2 regions of the Pseudoalteromonas sp. MTN2-4 genome follow, and region 1 is predicted to be linked to the other one. Evidence: riboswitches for the same ligand, from Rfam matches in the RefSeq annotation. Region 1 holds a riboswitch; the other holds the start of a gene.
The links. Region 1 has a riboswitch for cobalamin ahead of ACGHEH_RS04195 (ABC transporter ATP-binding protein). Riboswitches for the same ligand answer to the same signal wherever they lie in the genome.
Positions count from the first base shown of each region.

Region 2: linked by a shared signal. The riboswitch ahead of ACGHEH_RS18860 (TonB-dependent receptor) and the one ahead of ACGHEH_RS04195 (ABC transporter ATP-binding protein) in region 1 are both predicted to bind cobalamin.

Region 1 is NZ_BTGK01000001.1:883,778-894,897, forward strand. Features, by position in the region: gene cobT (nicotinate-nucleotide--dimethylbenzimidazole phosphoribosyltransferase) at 1-655, opposite strand, end outside; gene ACGHEH_RS04190 (FecCD family ABC transporter permease) at 659-1,648, opposite strand; gene ACGHEH_RS04195 (ABC transporter ATP-binding protein) at 1,645-2,460, opposite strand; cobalamin riboswitch at 2,546-2,690, opposite strand; gene ACGHEH_RS04200 (histidine phosphatase family protein) at 2,680-3,282, opposite strand; gene nqrM ((Na+)-NQR maturation NqrM) at 3,350-3,562, opposite strand; gene ACGHEH_RS04210 (FAD:protein FMN transferase) at 3,686-4,702, opposite strand; gene nqrF (NADH:ubiquinone reductase (Na(+)-transporting) subunit F) at 4,795-6,021, opposite strand; gene nqrE (NADH:ubiquinone reductase (Na(+)-transporting) subunit E) at 6,039-6,647, opposite strand; gene ACGHEH_RS04225 (NADH:ubiquinone reductase (Na(+)-transporting) subunit D) at 6,658-7,290, opposite strand; gene ACGHEH_RS04230 (Na(+)-translocating NADH-quinone reductase subunit C) at 7,290-8,036, opposite strand; gene ACGHEH_RS04235 (NADH:ubiquinone reductase (Na(+)-transporting) subunit B) at 8,029-9,228, opposite strand; gene ACGHEH_RS04240 (Na(+)-translocating NADH-quinone reductase subunit A) at 9,233-10,576, opposite strand; gene fabV (enoyl-ACP reductase FabV) at 10,967-11,120, opposite strand, start outside.
Region 2 is NZ_BTGK01000010.1:137,370-148,489, reverse strand. Features, by position in the region: gene gmk (guanylate kinase) at 1-77, shown strand, start outside; gene rpoZ (DNA-directed RNA polymerase subunit omega) at 180-455, shown strand; gene spoT (bifunctional GTP diphosphokinase/guanosine-3',5'-bis pyrophosphate 3'-pyrophosphohydrolase) at 879-2,999, shown strand; gene ACGHEH_RS18865 (RidA family protein) at 3,007-3,399, shown strand; cobalamin riboswitch at 3,519-3,729, shown strand; gene ACGHEH_RS18860 (TonB-dependent receptor) at 3,814-5,811, shown strand; gene ACGHEH_RS18855 (Ig-like domain-containing protein) at 5,814-7,298, shown strand; gene ACGHEH_RS18850 (DUF3450 family protein) at 7,512-8,303, shown strand; gene ACGHEH_RS18845 (MotA/TolQ/ExbB proton channel family protein) at 8,300-9,589, shown strand; gene ACGHEH_RS18840 (MotA/TolQ/ExbB proton channel family protein) at 9,591-9,998, shown strand; gene ACGHEH_RS18835 (biopolymer transporter ExbD) at 9,986-10,393, shown strand; gene ACGHEH_RS18830 (hypothetical protein) at 10,395-11,081, shown strand; gene ACGHEH_RS18825 (tetratricopeptide repeat protein) at 11,085-11,120, shown strand, end outside.

The sequences.
Region 1 (11,120 bases):
GCTCAACTTTTTTATCTACCACTTCGTTTGATACACCCGTGCCAAGCCCAACCGTGTATTCAGCAGAGAGTCCACTCAGCGCACTAAAAATAGCCGATGCTGCACTGGTATTGCCAATGCCCATCTCACCAAATGCAAAAGTATTACAGCCTTGCTGATATTGTTTATGAACAAGCTTCTTAGCAAACTCAAAACCTTGCGCTTCTTGAGCTTGCGTTAGCGCTTCACACTCATCAAATGAACGCGTAACTGACCCCAAACGTTGTGACGTAACACCTAAGGTCTGGTCGGGTTCAACTAGAATACCGCAATCGACTATCTCGAGTTGCCACCCTAATTGTTTGCTGAAAACATTAATTGCAGCGCCTCCTGACGCGAAATTCGCTACCATTTGGCCTGTTACTTCACTAGGTGCTATAGATACACCTTTTGCAGCAATACCGTGATCACCTGCAAACACTGTTAGAGTGGGTTTGCTGATTTGTGGTCGAAATGCTGAAAGCTGCTCAGGTTCTATACCCTGAGAGAAAATAGTCACCAGCTGTTTAGCCAATGTTTCTAGCTCACCTAACGCACCCAAAGGCTTGGTTTTCAGGTTTATTTTCTTTTCGATAAGTTCGCGAGAACGCGTATCAAGTGCTTTAACTGAGAACATACGCTAAGGCCTTTTTTGTTTGAGAGTCAGTAAAGTTAAAAAGAACACACTGCCTATTGCAGCAGTGATAACACCAATGGGAAGCTCTTGATTATCAAGAATAGTACGGGCAAATAGATCTACCCATATCATCATTAAGCCACCACTTAAAGCGGTACACAGCAGACCAATGGAAGTTGCCTGTGAAATGAAAAAACGTACCAAATGCGGGATCATTAACCCGACAAAGCCAATGCCACCACACATAGCAACCAATACCGCGGTCAGCAATGAGCTCAATAGCAACATGACTAAACGTAATTTAGCCACCTGAATACCTAATGTTGCAGCGCTTTCATCACCCAGTAATAGTGCGTTTAAACCACGCCTAAACAACAGCATACAAGCCATACATATTAATACAATTGAACAGGGCAACCACAACCATTGCCAATCAGCGCGACTAAAGCTGCCTAAGTTCCAAAACATAATGGCACTCACAGCTTGTGGATCACTCCAATACAACAGCAAGCTGGTAAATGCGCTAAATAAGAAAGATAAGGCAACACCGGCGAGTAACATCGCTTCTACCTGTCTAGACCTTTGTCCATAGGCAATCAGCAACAATAGGGTCATTGCCAGCGTACTACCTAAAAACGCCGCCCCTGACATCGCCCAACCAGCTGTGATACCTGTAAATGTGATGAGTAACACGACGCCAAATGATGCGCCTGATGAAATACCAAAGAGGTAAGGATCTGCCAAAGGGTTACGGGTCACTGTTTGCAAAATAATGCCCGCCAATGCCAAGCCACTGCCAGCAACAAATGCCAAAATCACTCTGGGAATACGTAGTTCCATAACAATTTTTTGCTCAAAGGCATTGGCATCATAAGCAAATAATGTTTGCCAAACAGCACTCGTACTAATATCAATCGCGCCATGCTTAACGGCAACTAAAGCACTAAAAAAGCAGCTTATCAGCAAAATTAACAGCGAAATAAGCGGCTTCATAGTTGATATCCAAAGTGGTAGCGGATATGAGGAATATGGGTTTTGTCTCTATACGGGCAAGGTACTTGCGAGACCTCAGCACAGACATCAAATACATCACTGAGTAATTGCGCATCTAGCACATCGCTTGGCGCTCCACTTTTATATAACTCACCCTGTTGTAGTACCAGCAAGCTATCACTCATAGCTGCCGCAAGATTTAAATCATGGAAAGATGCGATCACTGTGATCCCCATTGCTTTGGCAAGCTCCATAATTTGTATTTGGTATTTCACATCCAAGTGACTGGTTGGCTCATCCATAATCAATAGCCTAGGCTTTTGTGCCATGGCTTTCGCGATCAATGCCCTTTGTTTTTCACCACCAGAAAGGTGAGCAAATGCCTCGTTGATTTTGTGTACCAGACCAACCTGTTCAATAGACTTTGCAATTAGTTCATGATCGGCTTTATTTAACTTTGAAAATAAACTTTTATGAGGTGTTACACCCATTGCAACCACATCATAAAGCGATAGATTAAAATGCTCAGGCATTTCTTGCAGAACCACTGCAACTTGCTGGGCATATTTGTTATGCGAGAAGCTTGAAATCGTTTTGTTAAAAAGGGTTATTTGTCCACTAGAAGGGATAAAAAAACGGTAAAGGCAACGAAGCAGCGATGACTTACCAGCCCCATTAGGACCCAATAAACCAATAAACTGCCCTTCAGTTACATCGAAAGAGATGTTTTGTAATATTTGATGATTATCTAGCACCAAATTTAAGTTTGAAACTTGCAGAGCAAATTCAGAGTGCTGACAAGCTGATTGCATTCGTACCCTTACTAACGTTTGGGCAGACACGAACGCACAGTCCTAACCGAATTACAGTTAAAATTGTGTGCTCTTGAGTACGCCCGCTCAAGAGGATTTTTCTGACCTTGGTATCTGACTTCGTGCATTTAAATACACTTCACAGTTGCGGGGACAGTTAAGCAGTTTCAGCTTATTCCCAAGATTAATCAGAAAAACCGTATTATGAAGTCTAGATGGCTAAAACACAACTTTAGGCCACGCCTTATGTGTTTCATCAAAGTAAACTTCTATCTTTACCAATGTAGCATAGCCAACGTCTAAACTATTAATAGAGGACAGAGAATCTAATGGTAAGTTAAGGACTTCAGCTAAGATTTGTTTGATCACACCACCATGAGTCACAACTAGGTTATGTGTTGTATGCCGAGTTGATAGCTCTGCCTCCCACCATTGTCTAACACGAGACCTAAATGCGCAAAGGGACTCTCCATTTGGCGGCGTATGTTGCCAAGGAGCCTGCCAAAATTCACCTATACTTGGATTCTTTGTGCTCTCCCAAAGCCACTCATAAGTTCGACCATCCCAATCCCCAAAATCCATTTCTTGAAGCTGCTTTGCTATCACCAGTGGTAAGCTTGATTGCCTAGATTGCTTTTTCGCAAAGCCCAGACAACGGTGCATGGGGGAGGAAATACAGGCATCAAATTGAACTGTTTTTGGTAAAGCAGACTCCATCGCTGCTAACCCTAACTCAGACACTGCAACGTCAGTTTTAGAACCAGTTAGAATACCTGTAGTAACAGGTTTACCGTGCCTTAGGAAATACCATGTCTTCGTCATTTTAGCCTCAGATCAAAAATGCGAGCCTTAGCTCGCATTTAATTAAAGATGATTTGCTTAGTTTAACTTAAAGAATCTGGTTCTCTTTCCAAGCTTGTTCTTTCGCCATACGTTTTTTACGACGGTCACATGGATCATCGCAATCACATGACTTTTCAATACCAACCGCGCCTAAACCGCCACAGCTGCTTGCCATAGATTTCTTTTGCACTATTACACCGACAGCCATGGCTGCAACAATTAAAATAAGTAACCCAAAAGTTAGGAAAAATAATGACATGCACAGGCCCCTTAAAAACAGTTTAACGGCTCAATGTATCTGAACCAAATGACGGCATTTAAACAGCCGTCATTATAACGCGCTTAGTGTACTATTTCGACTAATTAATCAAAATTGCTTTATTTACAAATAAGGCGCAAAAGCCGGGCTTGAATAGGTCACTAACCCTTCATTACTTTTACTAATTAAATATACAGCTAAATTATGCTCTTCTGCGTAAGCTTTTGCTCGCTCTGTACCCATTACAGTTAGTGCTGTTGCCAAGCCATCAGCAGTCATTGCTGATGGGTGTAAAACGGTCACAGATACCAAATCATGCTTAACTGGTTTGCCTGTGCTTGGATTAATCAAGTGCGTATAGGTCTCACCATCCATTTCGTAGAAAATACGGTAATCACCTGAAGTCGCCATGCCGTTATTGCCTGGTTCAATAACTTTATGCACTTGCCTCTGGCCTGCTGGCGCATCTGGCTGTTCAATCGCAATACGCCAAGGTTGTGACTGAGCTTTAGTACCGGCAATTCTGAGCTCACCGCCAATTTCAACCATGTAATTTGTCATCCCTTTGGCTTCTAAAAGCTCAGCAACTTTATCAATACCAAAACCTTTAGCTGTCGCTGAAAAAGATAACTCTAAACCATCAATAGTTTTCGCTAACCCTTCGTCTGTTAACACTAACTTATCAACACCTATACGAGCCTTCATTTCATCCAGTTGAGACTGTGAAGGTGTTTTTGTTGGGCGTTTATCTGGGCCAAAACCCCATAAATCTATAAGAGGGCCCATGGTGACATCTAGTGTTGTTGTTGAAACACCTAAACGAACTGACTCTTTCACAACTGTCTTAAAGTCATCACTGATAGGCATAAAAGTATTTGCAGCCAACGTATTGAACTGATTAATCTCTGAGTTTTTCACCCAAGGTGACATAGACTGATTCACTGCAATTAAAGTGTTATCAACTTCTGTTTTTAATGTCTCAGCAGTTAAATTTTCATTAATTGGAAAAGCTTTGACCGTATAAGTGGTCCCCATTGTTTTACCCTGAATAACAATAGGTTCAATTTCTTGTTTGTCGTCAAAACACCCTGTCAAAACAACCGTCGTCAGTAATACAAAAATACCTACTAGTTTCTTCATACTTTTCTCTATCCCAAAAAAAACCCCAAGCTTATTGCTTGGGGTTTAAGTCTATCTTATTTCAGTGAAGTGTTCACTGAGATAACGCTGATTTAGCCACCGAAGTCATCTAGTAAGATGTTTTCGTCTTCAACGCCTAAATCTTTAAGCATGTTGATTACAGCCGCGTTCATCATTGGAGGACCACACATGTAGAACTCACAATCTTCTGGCGCTTCGTGGTCTTTCAGGTAGTTTTCTAAAAGAACATTATGGATGAAGCCAGTGTAACCTTCCCAGTTATCCTCTGGTTGAGGATCTGAAAGCGCTACGTGCCATTCAAAGTTTTCGTTATCAGCCGCTAGGCCATCGAAATCTTCTACGTAGAACATCTCACGCTTAGAACGTGCGCCGTACCAGAAAGACATCTTACGGTCTGAGTTAAGACGCTTAAGCTGATCGAATATGTGTGAACGCATTGGCGCCATACCAGCACCACCACCTACGAATACCATTTCTGCATCAGTTTCTTTCGCGAAGAATTCACCGAATGGACCAGAAATAGTCACTTTATCACCTTCTTTAAGTGACCAGATGAACGATGACATCTTACCACATGGTAGGCTTAGGTTGTTTGGCGGCGGAGTCGCGATACGTACGTTAAGCATGATGATGCCGTACTCTTCTGGGTAGTTAGCCATTGAGTATGCACGGATCGTTTCGTCGTCAACTTTAGACTCAAGATTGAAGAAGCCAAAACGCTCCCAATCTGCACGATATTCCTCAGGAATATCGAAGTCAGCGTATTTAACGTGGTGAGCTGGCGCTTCAATTTGGATATAACCACCTGCACGGAAAGGTACAACCTCACCATCAGGGATACCAAGCTTAAGCTCTTTGATGAATGTCGCTTTGTTATCGTTAGAGATAACTGTACATTCCCACTTCTTAACACCGAAGATTTCTTCTTCTACTTCGATTTCCATGTCAGTTTTAACAGCAACCTGACACGCTAGACGACAACCTTCACGCGCTTCACCTTTTGAAATATGGTCAAGCTCAGTTGGCAGGATATCACCACCACCCGCTTTAACGTGAACGGTACATTGGCCACAAGAACCACCACCGCCACAAGCAGATGAAATGAAGATACCAGCGTCTGCTAGTGCACCTAGTAGTTTACCACCTGGTGCTGAAGTAACTGCCTTTTCAGGGTCACCGTTAATGCTGATTGTGATGTCACCGCTTGGTACAAGCTTCGACTTCGCTGCAATGATGATCAATACAAGCATTACAACGATAGCGATGAACATCCCTACGCCTAAATATACCTCAAGCATGATTTTTCCTCGCTAAATTAAAGTGAAATACCAGAGAATGACATGAAGCCAAGACCCATTAGACCTACTGTGATGAAGGTAATACCTAAACCACGAAGACCATCTGGTACGTCTGAATACTTCATCTTCTCACGGATACCAGCAAGTAACACGATTGCTAGTGCCCAACCTACACCTGAGCCTAAACCAAATACCACAGACTCACCGAAGTTCAGGTTACGCTCAACCATGAATGCTACTGCACCGAAAATCGCACAGTTTACAGTGATTAGTGGTAAGAAGATGCCTAGTGCGTTGTATAGCGCAGGGAAGAACTTGTCTAGAGTCATCTCAAGGATCTGTACAAGTGCTGCGATTACACCGATGAAAGTTAGGAACTTAAGGAAGCTTAAGTCAGCTTCAGGGAAGCCTAACCACTCTAGTGCACCTGGCGCTAAGATTGCAGAGTAAACTAACTGGTTTACTGGAACAGCAACACCAAGAACGAAGATTACTGCAACACCTAGACCCATTGATGTAGTTACTTTCTTAGATACAGCAAGGAAAGTACACATACCTAGGAAGAAAGATAACGCTAAGTTTTCAATGAAAACCGCTTTAACGAATAAATTAATATATTGTTCCATCTCTCTCTCCTTATGCCTTCGCTTCTACTTGGTCTTTCTTATAAGTACGAAGTACCCAAATGAAGAAACCAATGATGAAGAACGAGCTTGGCGGTAGGATTAATAGACCCATAGGCTGGTACCAACCACCTTCAGAAATAAGTGGTAAAATCTCGATACCAAATAGTGTACCTGAACCACCTAGTTCACGAATGAATGCAACAGTTAGAAGTACTACCGAGTAACCTAAACCGTTACCAATACCATCAAGGAATGACATCAGTGGTGGTGTCTTCATTGCATATGCTTCTGCGCGACCCATTACGATACAGTTAGTAATGATTAGACCAACGAATACCGAAAGTTCTTTCGCTGTTGCATAAACAAACGCTTGAAGCGTTTGGTCTACCACGATTACCAATGAAGCGATGATTGTCATCTGAACGATGATACGAACGCTTGATGGGATGTGGTTACGGATCATAGAGATAAATAAGCTTGAGAAAGCACATACTAATGTCAGAGCGATTGACATGATAAGTGCATTCTTAAGGCTTGATGTCACTGCTAGTGCAGAACAAATACCAAGTACTTGAAGCGCAATTGGGTTGTTCGCAAAAACAGGGCCAAACAAGACTTCTTTCATTTCTTTTGCATTTGCCATTAGTTCAATGCTCCTTTACGTACGTTCGCAAGGAATGGACCGAAGGCTTTGTCGCCTGTCCAGAAGTCAACTGTGTTATCAACACCTACAGATGTTAATGTCGCACCAGAAAGACCATCTACTTTGTGTTCGTTGTTACCAGCAGTACCTTTTACGATATCAAGTGGTAGCTTTTTACCTTCGAACATAGACGTCCAACGTGGGTTTTGGATTTCACCACCAAGACCCGGTGTTTCATTGTGCTTGTAGAAGTTAATCGCTTTAACAGTCCTAGTATCAGCATCTAGTGCTAAGAAACCATACATAATCCCCCAAAGGCCGTAACCTTGGATTGGTAGAATGATAGTGTCTACTTGACCGCTAGCGTCTTTAGCGAAGTAAACTGGAGATTCAGTCGTCATACGCTGAACACCTGCTTTATCTTGCGCTTTTTCAAGCTTAACACTGCGCTTTGCATCGAACTTAGTTGATTCAAAGTCGAAAGAGTTTGGATCTGTCTCAACAAACTCACCCGTTTTCATATCAACAACGCGTGCTTCGATGTTTTCGTTAAATGTTTTGAAAACATCTGCTGAACTTTCAATACCTGCAGCAGCAAGAATGTTGCGTTGCACGTCTTGAGTTTTGTTTGCTTGTTGTAGTGGGCGTAATTGAACAGATGCCATAGAGACAACAACTGCACATACTAAACATAGGCCAACAACAACGCCTAGCGTTTTGCCAATAGTTTCATTGTTACTAGACACGTGCCAATCTCCTCTTAACGTTAGACTGTACAACGAAGTGGTCGAATAATGGTGCAAATAGGTTAGCGAATAGAATTGCTAACATCATACCTTCTGGGTATGCAGGGTTAACTACACGTACCAGAACAACCATTACACCGATTAGTGCACCGTATGCGAATTTACCTTTATTTGTGAAAGACGCAGAAACTGGGTCAGTCGCCATAAAGAACATACCGAATGCAAAACCACCTAGTACTAAGTGCCAGTGCCAAGGCATAGCAAATGCAGGGTTAGTTTCAGAACCAATCATGTTAAGAAGTAGAGACATCACTACCATACCTAAGAATACACCTAGCACGATACGCCATGACGCAATACGAACATAAATTAGGAACAAACCACCAATCATTAGTGCTAGCGTTGAAACTTCCCCCATAGAACCTTGAACGAAGCCATAAAAAGCATCCCACCAAAGTGCCATGTTGTTGTAATCAAGTGCACCTTGCGCCGCTAGGCCAAGGTTTGTTGCACCTGTGAATGAATCAACAGCAGTCCAAACCGTATCACCCGAGATATCAGCTGGGTATGCGAAGAATAAGAACGCACGGCCTGCTAATGCTGGGTTAAGGAAGTTACGACCTGTACCACCGAATACTTCTTTTGCAACTACAACACCAAAAGTAATACCTAACGCGGCTTGCCATAATGGAATTGTAGAAGGAAGGATCAATGAGAATAATACAGACGTTACGAAGAAACCTTCGTTAACTTCGTGCTTACGGATTGAAGCGAATAATACTTCCCAGAAACCACCAACGATGAATACCGTCGCATAGACTGGTAAAAAGAAACATGCACCGTAGAAGAACTTAGCACCAATACCTGATTGTGCTGTTAGTTCACCACCTAATGCTTGGAAAATAGCAGCCTGCCAAGTGTTAGCAATTTCAAAACCATTACCAATTGCTAGTGCAGCTTGGTGACCGATGTTGAACATACCAAAGAACATTGCAGGGAATGTCGCCATCCACACTAAAATCATAATACGTTTTAGGTCGATGTTGTCACGAACGTGCGTGCCACCTTTGTTTACATAACCTGGAGTGTAGAAAACGGTTGCGACTGCTTCATACAGGGCATACCACTTTTCATGCTTACCGCCAGGTTCAAAATGCGGCTCGATATCTTCTAGAAATTTCTTTAAGGCCATGGGATTAACCTTCCTTCTCGATAGTAGTCAGGCAATCACGTAAGATTGCACCGTACTCATACTTACCTGGACATACGAAAGTACACAGTGCTAAATCTTCTTCATCTAGCTCTAATGCACCTAACGCAATCGCACTATCTAAATCACGTGCAATTAAGTCACGAAGTAGTGGTGTAGGTAGAATGTCGAGTGGCATAACACGCTCATAGTTACCGATTGGAACCATTGCACGCTTAGAACCACCTGTAGACGTTGTCATATTGAACAAACGGCTCGGTGCTAAGTGTGAGATAAATGTACGTGTTACAGAGAATTTGTTGCTACCTGGTGCAATCCAACCAAATAGTTCTTTCTCGCGACCTTCAAGTAATACTGATACTTGAGTATGGTAACGACCTAGGAAAGCGTGAGGGCCGGTTGCTGTTTTACCAGCTAACACAGAGCCAGAAATGACTCGGTTATCACCGTCTTCAAGCTCGCCTACAACTAAATCAGTTAGTGAAGCGCCAACTTGTGTTTTAACTAAGCGAGGATTCTTAACGCGAGGACCCGCTAAAGCAACTACACGGTCAGAGTAGATTTCACCAGTAAGGAATAACTTACCGAATGCAATCACATCTTGGTAACCTAAATGCCATACCTGCTTGTTTTCAGATACTGGATCTAGATGATGGATGTGAGTACCTACTAAACCTGCAGGGTGTTTACCACCGAATTCATGAACTTCAACTTGAGAAAGTGAAGAACTTGGTACATTGCTACCTGCTTGCTTACATACGAACACTTTACCATCAGTTAAGCGAGATACTACAGCAAGACCCGCTTCAAACGCTTCAACGTTTTCAGCAATGATCACAGCAGGATCTGCAGCTAATGGGTTTGTGTCGATTGCAGTCACAAAGATTGAACTTGCAGTTGCATCTAGTGCTGCCACTCGGCTGAATGGACGAGCACGTAGCGCTGGCCATTGACCAGATTCAACAAGCACTTCTTTTACTTTTTCACGGTCTAAGTTGCTTAAATCAGCAGCCGCCACCTTTTCAAAAGTAACCTGCTCGTTGCCTTGCACTTCAATCACAATAGATTGAAGAACACGCTTAGCACCACGGTTAATTTCTTTAACTACACCAGAAGCTGGTGCAGTGAACTTGACGCCTGGGTTCTTTTTGTCTTCAAAAAGAACTTGGCCTTTTTTGACTTGGTCATCCACGCGAACATGCATGGTTGGACGCATACCGATAAATTCTTCACCTAGCACGGCAACTCGTTTGACAGCTACGCCATCATGAATTACTTGCTGAGGTGCGCCCTCTATTGGTAAGTCCAGACCTTTTTTTATGTTGATCATACGCACTTGCATTACATTAACGGAAAGAAATTGAAAAATCTTTTTTTGCCCCAAGATCAAGAAAGTGACCATTCTGTATTCGGCAAAGCCAAGCGACAAAACAATCCATAACTAAAACCTTGTGGACGAGTCCTCACATATATGTGAGATTTTAACATTAATAACCCCCACTATGCGAGTGGAATTATGAAATTAATCCAGATTTACAAGGTCTTTTCGAGGAGAGAATAGAATGAATTTAGTTCAATTTAGACCAAAGTCCAGTTGCTGAAATACGCAATGAATCATTTTAGATGAGCAAAAAGAAAGCTTAAGAAGTTAGCAAAATGAACTATGCAAAAGCAAAAAAGGCCGGCAGAGCCAGCCCAGTTATTAAGGTAGTTTAGATGTTTAAACTAAGTTGTTAATCTCAACTACTGTGTCTACGTCTTGCTCGTAGTTAACACCGTCAACGCCGAAACCAAATAGCTTCAAGAATTCATTGTGGTAGCCAACATAGTCTGTCAACTCATCAATGGTGTCTGTATCCACTGTATCCCAAATG
Region 2 (11,120 bases), on a different contig from region 1:
TTGTCATGGCTGCTCGCCTTGAACTGGATGCACAAAAACACCGTCATCAAAGTTTAATTGCTGAGTTATTGGCTTAATCTCTCTCATTTAAACAAGATAAATTTTTAACCACCTATTGGAGAATTGGTTTGCATCAAGTAAACTTACTAATTCGACATGAATAACTTTGGAGTGCTTCGATGGCTCGCGTAACTGTAGAAGATGCAGTAGATAAAATTGGTAACCGTTTTGACTTAATCCTAGTAGCGGCGCGTCGCGCTCGTCAGATCTCTGTAGGTGGTAAAGACCCTATGGTCGATGCTGAAAACGATAAGCCAACTGTAATCGCTCTACGTGAGATCGAACAAGGACTTGTGAACAACTCGTCTCTTGATATGATCGATCGTGAAGAGCAACAAAACCAAGAAGCTGCAGAGCTTGCTGCGGTTGCTGCAATTGTTGGCGGTAACAGCTAAAACCCCCTGCACTTCATACTCAAAGCCAGCTTTAATGCTGGCTTTGTTGTTTCTAGGGCTCTACAACAAAATTTTAGCCTGAGCTTTGGTTAAGAGATTTACTAGCATATTGGTCTTACATAAATAAATATCATTTAATCTGTAGACGGAGACTTTTAAGGATAACACCGCTCACGCGTCCTGCTATCGCCAAGGTACCTACATCCATGTAGGCAAGGCAAATTAGCGCGTCAATAGCAGGCCTATTGCAAGTGAATTCAACGCTGTTAGCGTTGAAAGTAGCCTCTGGAGATAGATTTATTACCCAGAGTTCAGGTTAATTACTCTCCGTAGACATAAAAGTCACAGCTAGCCATTGGTTTCTCTGATAATTCATCGTATATTCATAGCATCATATTACTTCACTGGAACATTGGAGTGTGAATGTATCTTTTTGAAGGCCTGAAGCAAAAGATCTCAGAATACCTTTCCCCCGCTGACGTAGAACTGGTTCAAAAAGCCTACGTGGTGGCGCGTGAAGCCCATGAGGGGCAAACTCGCTCTAGTGGCGAGCCGTATATCACTCACCCAGTTGAAGTGACTCAAATTCTCGCCAGCATGCGTTTAGACCATGAAACCCTCATGGCGGCACTCATGCATGATGTGATTGAAGATACCGACTTCAGCAAGCAAGATCTTGCTGAGATTTTTGGTAATACAGTCGCGGAGCTTGTTGAGGGTGTAAGTAAGTTAGATAAACTCAGCTTTAAAGATAAAAAAGAATTCCAAGCTGAAAACTATCGCAAAATGATCATGGCGATGACGCAAGATATCCGCGTTATTTTGATTAAGCTTGCCGACAGAACCCACAACATGCGTACACTTGGCGCACTTCGCCCTGATAAGCGTCGTCGTATTGCCCGTGAAACGCTAGAAATCTTTGCGCCTATTGCAAATCGTCTTGGTATTCATGACATTAAAAATGAATTAGAAGACCTAGGTTTTCAAGCGCTTTACCCAATGCGTCATCGCGCTCTAAAATCAGAAGTCGCAAAAGCTCGCGGTAACCGTAAAGAAGTGATCAGCAATATTCAAAACGAAATCAAGTCTCGTCTTGAAGAAGCTGGTATTGAAGCGAATGTCAGCGGCCGTGAAAAGCACCTATACAGCATTTACAAAAAAATGCTCAACAAAGAATTGATGTTCAACGAAGTCATGGACATTTATGCTTTCCGTATTGCTGTTGACAACCTAGATACTTGTTATCGTGTACTCGGTGTGGCTCATAACTTATATAAGCCAATCGAAACACGTTTCAAAGATTATATTGCCGTACCAAAAACCAACGGTTATCAGTCACTACATACTTCACTTGTTGGCCCACATGGTATTCCAGTCGAGATCCAAATTCGTACCCACGATATGGATCAAATGGCTGACAAAGGGGTTGCCGCACATTGGATGTATAAGAAAGCTGGCGATAGTGCGGGTCACACTGCACAGCAGCGTGCTCGTCAGTGGATGCAGAGCTTACTTGAATTACAACAAAGTGCTGGCTCATCGTTTGAGTTCGTTGAAAACGTTAAGACTGAGCTATTCCCAGAAGAAATCTATGTCTTTACACCAGATGGCCGTATTGTGGAGCTCCCTATGGGTGCCACTGCCGTCGACTTCGCTTATGCGGTACACACTGATGTCGGTAACACTTGTGTAGGTGCGCGAGTAAACCGTAAACCTTATCCGCTCAGTAAAGCACTCGATACCGGTCAAACCGTAGAAGTGATTACAAGCTCTGGTGCTCACCCTAACGCCACTTGGTTAAACTTCATTGTGACAGGTAAAGCGCGCTTAGGTGTTCGCAACTATCTGAAGAGCCAACGCGAAGAAGAAGCGCTCGAACTAGGCCGCCGTTTACTCGATTCTGCCCTTGGCGAATATCAATTAAGTGATGTTTCACAAGAGCAAATTGACCGTGTATTAGCAGAGCACAAGCTTTCGACCATGCTTGAACTTCTGGTTGAGATTGGTTGTGGCAATATCATGAGTGTACTGATTGCTAAGCGCTTATTGCAAAATGATGACCTTGACGAAGATGATGGCAGTATTGAACATTTAGCTAAAAAAGCAAAAGCTGCGATCATTGGTACTGAAGGCATGCTCGTTAACTACATGAAATGCTGTCGTCCAGTACCAGGTGATGCCATCACTGCTTATGTGAGCCAAGGTAAGGGCTTAAACGTTCACCGCCAAGAGTGTAAAAACATTAAAGGCTGGGAAAGCGAACGTTCAAAATATTTCGTCGTAAAATGGGACGACAACCCAGAAAAAGAATATATTGCAGGTCTAAGAGTTGAAATCATCAACCACCAAGGTACGCTTGCAAAATTAACCAGCGTAGTGGCAAGTACCAACGCAAATATCGTCGAAATTGCCACTGACGAAAAAGAAAGTAACTTATATATTATTGATTTAGGTATCACGGTTAAAGACCGTGTTCACGTCGCGGATGTGATGCGTAAGATCAGGGTGATGCCTGACGTTCAACGTGTATACCGTAAAAAGTAGGATTATTATGAACAAAGCAATTATTTCAACAGACAATGCACCTGCAGCGATCGGCACATATAGCCAAGCGGTTAAAGTAGGTACTGCTGTATACCTGTCTGGCCAGATCCCATTAGTGCCAGACACTATGGAAGTTATCTCTGAAGACTTTGCAGAACAAACTCAACAGGTGTTTAAAAACCTAACTGCAGTGTGTGAAGCAGCAGGCGGTCGCTTACAAGATATGGTTAAGGTAAATATCTTCCTGACTGATCTAAGCAACTTCGCAACAGTAAATGAGATCATGAGCCAACACTTCTCAACGCCATACCCTGCACGTGCAGCTATCGGTGTAAGAGAATTACCTAAAGGTGTGCAAATCGAGATTGACGGCATCATGGAATTGCCTTCAACTAACTAATCTCACATTAAGCATTTCTTTTTTGTGCTTCGTAATACTTGCGAAGCACATTTTTCACACTACTCAACTGCTCTGCTCAGCACTTCTTTCTTTGACTTTTCGGTATAAAGCCATCAGACTAGCCGTCTAAATAGCTAGGTGCTTAAATCATAGTATCGATTTGAGATAATCGGGAAGTTAGTGACGTACCCTAAAACTTAAAACAACCTTCATAATTGAGTCTTCTATTTTGAGCGTTGTTATTAGGTTAAGTAATCTAACGCTGCCCCCGCAACGGTAATTGCAATCACTGCATAAGCCCGGAGACCGGCCTAACTATCAACCATAGATTATATTGCGGTGGGCGATATAAGGTATTAGCCATCGTAATTTCGCTTTGGTGACGTATCTTATCGTCCTCATTTTGAGGTGCGTATGCAGTTGCTAATTTCTCGTTTTATTATTGTTTGTTGCTTTTTGCCTAGCGCTCAGTTTACCTATGCACAAAATACGCAAAATGAGATGGAAGTCATCGAAATAGAGCAACAACGCACCACTACAGCAAACTATCAATTGATCCAACGCAGCGAATTTCTTGCCAGCGCACAAAGCCTATCTGACGTTTTAAGCACTATCAATGGGGTGCAAATTACGCAAATTAGTGGCGTTGGCAATCCAGTCAATATCTCTATTCGAGGCTCAAGCAGTAAACAAGTACAGCTGTATATCGATGGTCAATTAATAAACGACAATCAATTTGGCGGCTTCGATTTAAATCAGATCCCAGTAGAGCAAATTCAAAGCATTGAAGTCAGTAAAAGTCAGGCGATTGGCACGGGTAAGACGCCAATTGGCGGTGTGATCCGAGTAAACACGTACAATCCATCCGCTTCACAAACTCGTTTGAGCTTGGCTGTGGGATCTTTTGGTTTTAAAGAAGCTAATTTGAGTCACAACATCAAGCTAGACACTCACGCTCTTTCACTCGGCGGTCAGTTTTTAAAAGTCAAAAATGACTATGACTACATAGTACCGCAAACATTCGATAACTCTGCCATCAGTGCTAAGCAACCTTTACGTAATAACGATTATGATAAAACGGCTTTGTACATAAATGATCAAATCTCATTAGATGCGCATAACATTCGCCTCAATGCACAGTATACAAAGCAAAATAAAGCCATCGCTAATTATCAAAATAATTCACCAGAAAACCTTTCAAATCTCGAAACTAAAAACTGGCGGGCTGGGTACATTCATGTGTGGAAAAGTGGCTCAAAGCGTTTATCTGAAGTCGAATTTGAAAGCTACATAGATAGTAAAAAGGAGCATTATATTGACGCACAAAGTAGCGTAATACAGCGAGATTATTTTTACGATACTGATAAATATTTTGTCAGCTTAAAACCAACTTTTGTGTTCGACAATATTACGCTTTTACCATATAGCAACCTTGCAAAACAGCAATTCATTTCAGAGCAACTTTTAAATGATCAAATCAATATATGCAATGGTTTCAGTGGCTGTGATGTAAAAGCACAACAAACAGACATACACTTCGGAACAAGAGTTGAATGGCAAAGTGAAGGTTTACCTTTGCAAAGCTACTTACTCGCTAACAAACAAACGTCTCGCTCGAGCAATCAAAAACGAAATGTGAGTGCTGAGCAAATCGATCAACTCAAGCAAGATGACAGTTATTCCAGCTATGAACTTGGCGCAACCACGTATTTTAATGCCATTAAAATTGAGTTAGCCTTTTCTAAGGGCATTCGCACTCCCACGTTGTTCGAGTTATATGGTGATAGAGGCGCGTTTAAAGGCAATGCAAATCTAGCACCTGAGCACTCCAACACCTTTATGTTGGCCTCTAGCTACAATAAAAGTGCACTCAATATCACCAGCAGTTTGTACAGAACAAAGCAAGAAAATGCCATTGTTGCGATATTTAACTCAACCGGCACTGGCAGTTATACCAATGTCAGTGATGCCACTTTAAATGGTTTTGAACTACAAATAGATTACCGATTTAGTTCAGTATGGAGCACGCAGCTACAAGCCAACGTAATCGATAGCCAAACCCACTCCGAGTTTGTTGCATTTGACGATAAAAAACTACCAGGTATATATCATCAGCAATATAGCGTCAGTTTGGATTATCAACTGAACGAAGCTTGGCGACTATCACTCGATACCCATATCGATAAAGAGTTGTATTTCAACAGAACGAATCGCTTCAATAATACGCAAGCCAAAGGCAATGGCACACCAAGTGATAGAGAAATCAGCGATTTCAGTGTTACTTGGCAAAACAGCCAACATACGTTGTCACTTCAAGTGAATAATATTTTCAATAACGACTATCAAGACTTAGCAAACCGCCCCGCTCAAGGACGCAGCTTTCAAGTCAAATACTCAATTAAAGGTCTATAACTATGCAATTTAATAGCTCAAGAGCTCCTTTCTCACTAAGCCTTATTTGTTCGGCGCTGCTGCTGTCAGCCTGTGGCAGTTCAGACAAAAATAGTGCTCCAACACTGAGCGGTGAATTGAACCCATCTGTACTTGAAAACACCACACTGGTTGCAAATTATACTGCGAATGACCCTGACGGCGACGCTATTACCTTAACAATTAGCGGTGGCGACAGTGACTTATTTACTATCACGCAACAGGGCGAACTAAGCTTCAAAACTGCACAAGACTTCGAAACAGCTGGAAAAACCACGTTTTCAGTTACTCTGACAGCGACAGAAAATGAAGCTGACAAACTAAGTACCTCTTTAAACATCACAGTTTCACTGGGCGATGTTAAAGACACCCCGGATTTTGCCGCAGTACAAACAATTGCACCTGATTACACCAGTTCTGAAGTCGTATTTGTTGATGCTCTCAATCAACAAGTAGAAACTGGTTATTATGTCAAAGCCAAGTCAGATTACACGGTTGCCAGCTATAATTCAGATCTTTTCCACATCGGCCGCTTCTTTATCGATACCATTGATAAATACAATGTAGCTGAAAAAGACGCTGCGGTATGGTCTTACTCGACGCAAGATGATCAAGACTCAACCAGCCGCAACCCTTACACTCTAGTTTCATTAAGTGACACTAAAGCCTATTTACTCCGCTATGGCTCAGGCAAAGTATGGATCGTTAACCCGCAAGCAACTCAGCAAAAAGACTTTAAAATTGGTGAGTTAGATATTTCGGCTTACAGCAATGACAATAAAAATGGCACGCCATCTCCATCAGCTGCGGTTATCTTAGACGATAAGCTTTATATCGCTATGCAAAGGCAAAACGATAACTTCTCTGCAGGTACTGCATATGTAGCCGTATTTGATACTGCAACAGATGAAGAAATTGAAACAAATGCAAACAGCGAAGACAGCTTTAAAGGTATTCCTCTTGCTGGTGTAAACCCGCTAGAAAACAGTATTATTGCAGCAAATGACAAGATTTATGTAACAACACGCAGCGGCTACTCAGCACCAAGCTTAGAGCTTAGCCGTATTGAAGAAATCTCTCCTGCTGATTATTCAGTGAAATCAGTATTAACAGCGAAAGATATTGAAAATAATACTAGCGGTTACATCAGTGGCACAGCCATTGTGTCTGCAGAAAAGGGGTACTTCTATAGCTCAGAAGCCTTCTTCACGCCGTCTTACCATGTGAAATCTACCCTGCATGAGTTTAACCCAACTTCAGGTGAAATCGTCGCTTCAGGTATTGCTAATACGGGTGAAACCGCCATCAGTAACATCAAGCTAGATTCAGCTAACTTCTTATGGATGAGCATTGGCGACCCGACAGCGCCTGGTGTTGATATTCTAAATACCAACACAAATGAAAAGTATAAAGATAGACTAACAACTGAATTAAACCCTAGCTCTATTGCGTTTCTGGCAGAGCAATAGTCAACTTATTTTTTGAGGGGGCCTAAGTCCCCTTAATTCACTTTAAAAAACACATCTCCTTATATAAAACCTCCTATTTAGAACAGTAAAAATTTTTACTTTCATACCCTTATTATTACAACATGCAAAAAACTAATGACGCTAACTGTTGATTATGTAAACTATTTCTGTAATTGTAGTTTGTATCTAAGAAGAGTACAGGGAAAACAATAATTGAAAAAAACAGTCCTCTTAATGACAGCGCTGTCTAGCAGTGCATTTGCCAACCAAACCGATTATGAGTTAATGCAACAATGGCTAGACTTAGAAAGCCAAAAAGGCAAACTAGAATTGAGCTGGCAAACAAATCAGCAATCATTACAAAATCAAATAAAGTTGCTAAAAGAAGAAAAAGCAGCGTTGCGTGCATTAATCAATAAAGCCAAAGACGCGCGAAGCGAAGTGGACGAAAAGCGATTTGAGCTCACTCAGCAACAGCAACAGCTTGAAGAAAATCAGCGATTGGTTAAAGCCGAGCTAAAAAACCTAATGCAATTTATTAATAGAGTCTCCCCTCTATTACCCCCTCCTATTCAAGCTCAATGGGAAGATGCTTTAACGACCATTAATAGCACACCTTACTCGAACAGCGAGCAACTAGAAAAACTGTTAAGTATGTTTAAATCAGCGAATGAATTTAATCAAAGAGTTGCGCTGAATAATACCAATATGACTATTCCTACAGCTGGCGGTGAAACACAAATGCTCGTAAGTCAGATCTATTTGGGTTTATCACAGGCTTGGTACGTTAGCCAAGATGGGAAACACTTTGGTATAGGTCGGGTAGAGCAACATGGCTGGCAGTGGCACCACACGGAGCAAGCTCAGCAATTATTAGGCCTCTCTTCGCAAGAAGACCTTTTGCAATCTCTTATACAAATCAAATCTATGCTCAACAAACCCACAACTGCAGCCTTTGTGAATGCCCCTCTTGCAATAGCCCCCATTGAAAAGGACTTATTATGATCACTCGGCTCACAATATTACTTCTCTTGTTGATCACTGGCTTTTCTTCTAAAGCCGCCCCTAATCCTATCAGTAAAGAGCTCATTAACAGGATCACTGAATCTAAAAAGTCACTGCAAGCACTTGAGTCTAAGATTAACGAAGAAACCTTAAAGTATCAGGTCCAGCTAGATAAAGAACTTGCTGCGGTCAAAGCATTACGAGAACAAGCTACAACTATTCAACGAACTGCCGATGAGCAGTTGATGAGCATTGAGCAGCTCTCAGACCGGATCAATAAGTGGCGAGAACAAGATAATTACCAAAAACTGTTATTACAAACTTATTTGGAACAAGAAAACATTACTTTTGAGCATACTGGAACGGGTGATATCGCAATCAAACCTGAGATATTTCAGCAACTAAGAAATGAATTAATTGACGATCTTGCACCAAGCTGGCAACAAACCGATGTGATCAGCACAAACGGTGAGGTCAAATCCTTTAATGTCCTCAATGTTGGCCCTATACAGCTGGCATATAATTCCCAATTGCAGTCTGGTGGGTTGCTTGAAAACCCGGTGAATCAAACTCTCCCCAACCTTGTTAAAGGGATTAGCCAAAATGCTCAAGCAGCGCAATTGCAGCAACTCAATCAAACGGGCATAGGTAGTGTGACTTTTGACCCAACACTCGGTAATGCCACAAAATTACAAAATAACCAGCAAGGAATAGTTTCTCACATTAAAAAAGGCGGTGTATGGGCATTACCTATTTTATTCTTTGGCTTATTAGCACTGATCGCAGCGCTACTTAAAAGCATTCAACTCATGCGCTTACCTCGTATTAGCAAAGATTTTATTGAGCAACTCAACGCCAAAAAAACGTTATTAGAAGTGCAAATCCCATTTGATGGCGCAGAGAAAAAGCTAGTTCAAATCGCGCTCGATACACCAGTCTCAGAGCAAAGAGACGATCAAATCGTGTCTTACTTAATGCAGCATCAACATAAGGTTGAAAACTATTTAGGCGTTGTTACTACAACAGCAGCTATTGCTCCGCTTTTAGGTTTACTTGGTACCGTATCTGGCATGATAAATACCTTTATGATGATGAATACCTTTGGAACTGGAGATGCGGCAACCGTCTCGGGAGGAATATCGGAAGCTTTAGTTACAACAGAGCTGGGACTGATTGTTGCTATTCCATCACTCATTATAAGTGCGCTGTTAAATCGTAAGGCTAAAAGCTATAACGCCAAGCTTGAAGCCAATGCAATTCAGCTTAGTAAATTTGCGATACACTAACATGACAGATATCAGCATATTCCTAAAACTACTCAACAACACCATAGTATGGACATTGATTGGCGTTGCTTTTTTTAGTTACGGTAAGCTTTTATCCTTACTGGCTTTCACAGCCTGTAATGCACAATGGGCTACACGTTGTAATTACTGGTTAAGCGCTCTAAAGACACTGCTTGCGGCCTTACCTTTATTGGGACTATTGGGCACAATCAGTGGATTGCTAAGCACCTTTAATTTCATGTCTGTCAACAACGGACTAGATATGCAAGAGATGATCAGTGGCGGGATTGCCACTGCGATGTTCACAACACAGCTAGGCTTAGTGTTTGTTGTACCTGGCCTTTTGCTACATACCGCTTTAAGAAGCAAAGTTTCTAACTGGCAGGTAAATACGCCATGCGCTCACTAATAAAACAAAAAATCTCCGAATCTAAAAGCCAAGAGATCGACTTAGCACCGCTACTTGATGTGGTCTTTATACTACTTATCTTCTTTATTGTGACCACTGTATTTGTAAAAGAAACAGGGGTAGAAGTTGATAAGCCCAATGCCGTATCGAGTCAGCAACTTCAAAAGTCAGTATTTTTAATTGCGATAACGGACACCGGTCAAGTCATGTATGCAGGAACTAATATTGGCGTTGCCGGTGTAAGAGCGACATTGATGCAAGCAAGCCGTACGCAAACTCGTCCACTGATCATTCAAGCAGACAAAAGCGTTCCTACAGAGTTATTGGTAAAAGTCATTGATCAAGCTAAGCTCGCAGGTTTGAGCAATATTAGCCTAGCAACACAGGCGCAATAATATGGCCACTCTGACTCATAATTCATTAAAGTATGGAACGCTCGCTCTCATTCCCTGGCTGCTAAGTGCAATGATTGTTGCAGGTTTAGTTTTCAGCTTACATTTACTAAAACAGCAACCTAAGGCACCGAAAGCGGACCTCATTACCAGAAAAATCGACGTGGCTTTACCAACTCCTCCACCACCGCCCCCGCCCCCGCCGCCAATAAAAACTACTTCGAGCAGTAGTGAGCCATCTAAAACCGCGCTTAACCTAGCCAGCTTAGGTGACGGACCTAGTATAAATTATGCTGATAAACCGACAATGACACTCCCAAAAGTCGAGTCACTTGAGTTACCCAACTTCACGATTGATGCAAAGATGATTCAAGAACGATTAGCCCTTGATATGCCTTTATTGGCTGTAGAAAAACTCGACCGCGTGCCACAAGTCGTCCGGCAAAAATACTTTCCGCCCCCCAAGTCTGTTAGACAAAAGGGGGTAAAACGAATCAAGACACAGGTCGAATTGATCATTGATCAATCAGGCAAGCCCTATATCAAACGTATTGTTGATCCAGTTTACCCCGAAATGGAAGAAGTGATCCGCGCTTGGGTTAGCCATGCAATCTTCAGCAAGCCAAAGAAAGATGGCAGAGCTGTACAAGCAATTTACTTTTACTCTATTAACTTCAATTACGGCAGATAATCAATGAAGAAACTAAAACAAATAATTATTGCTGCGCTA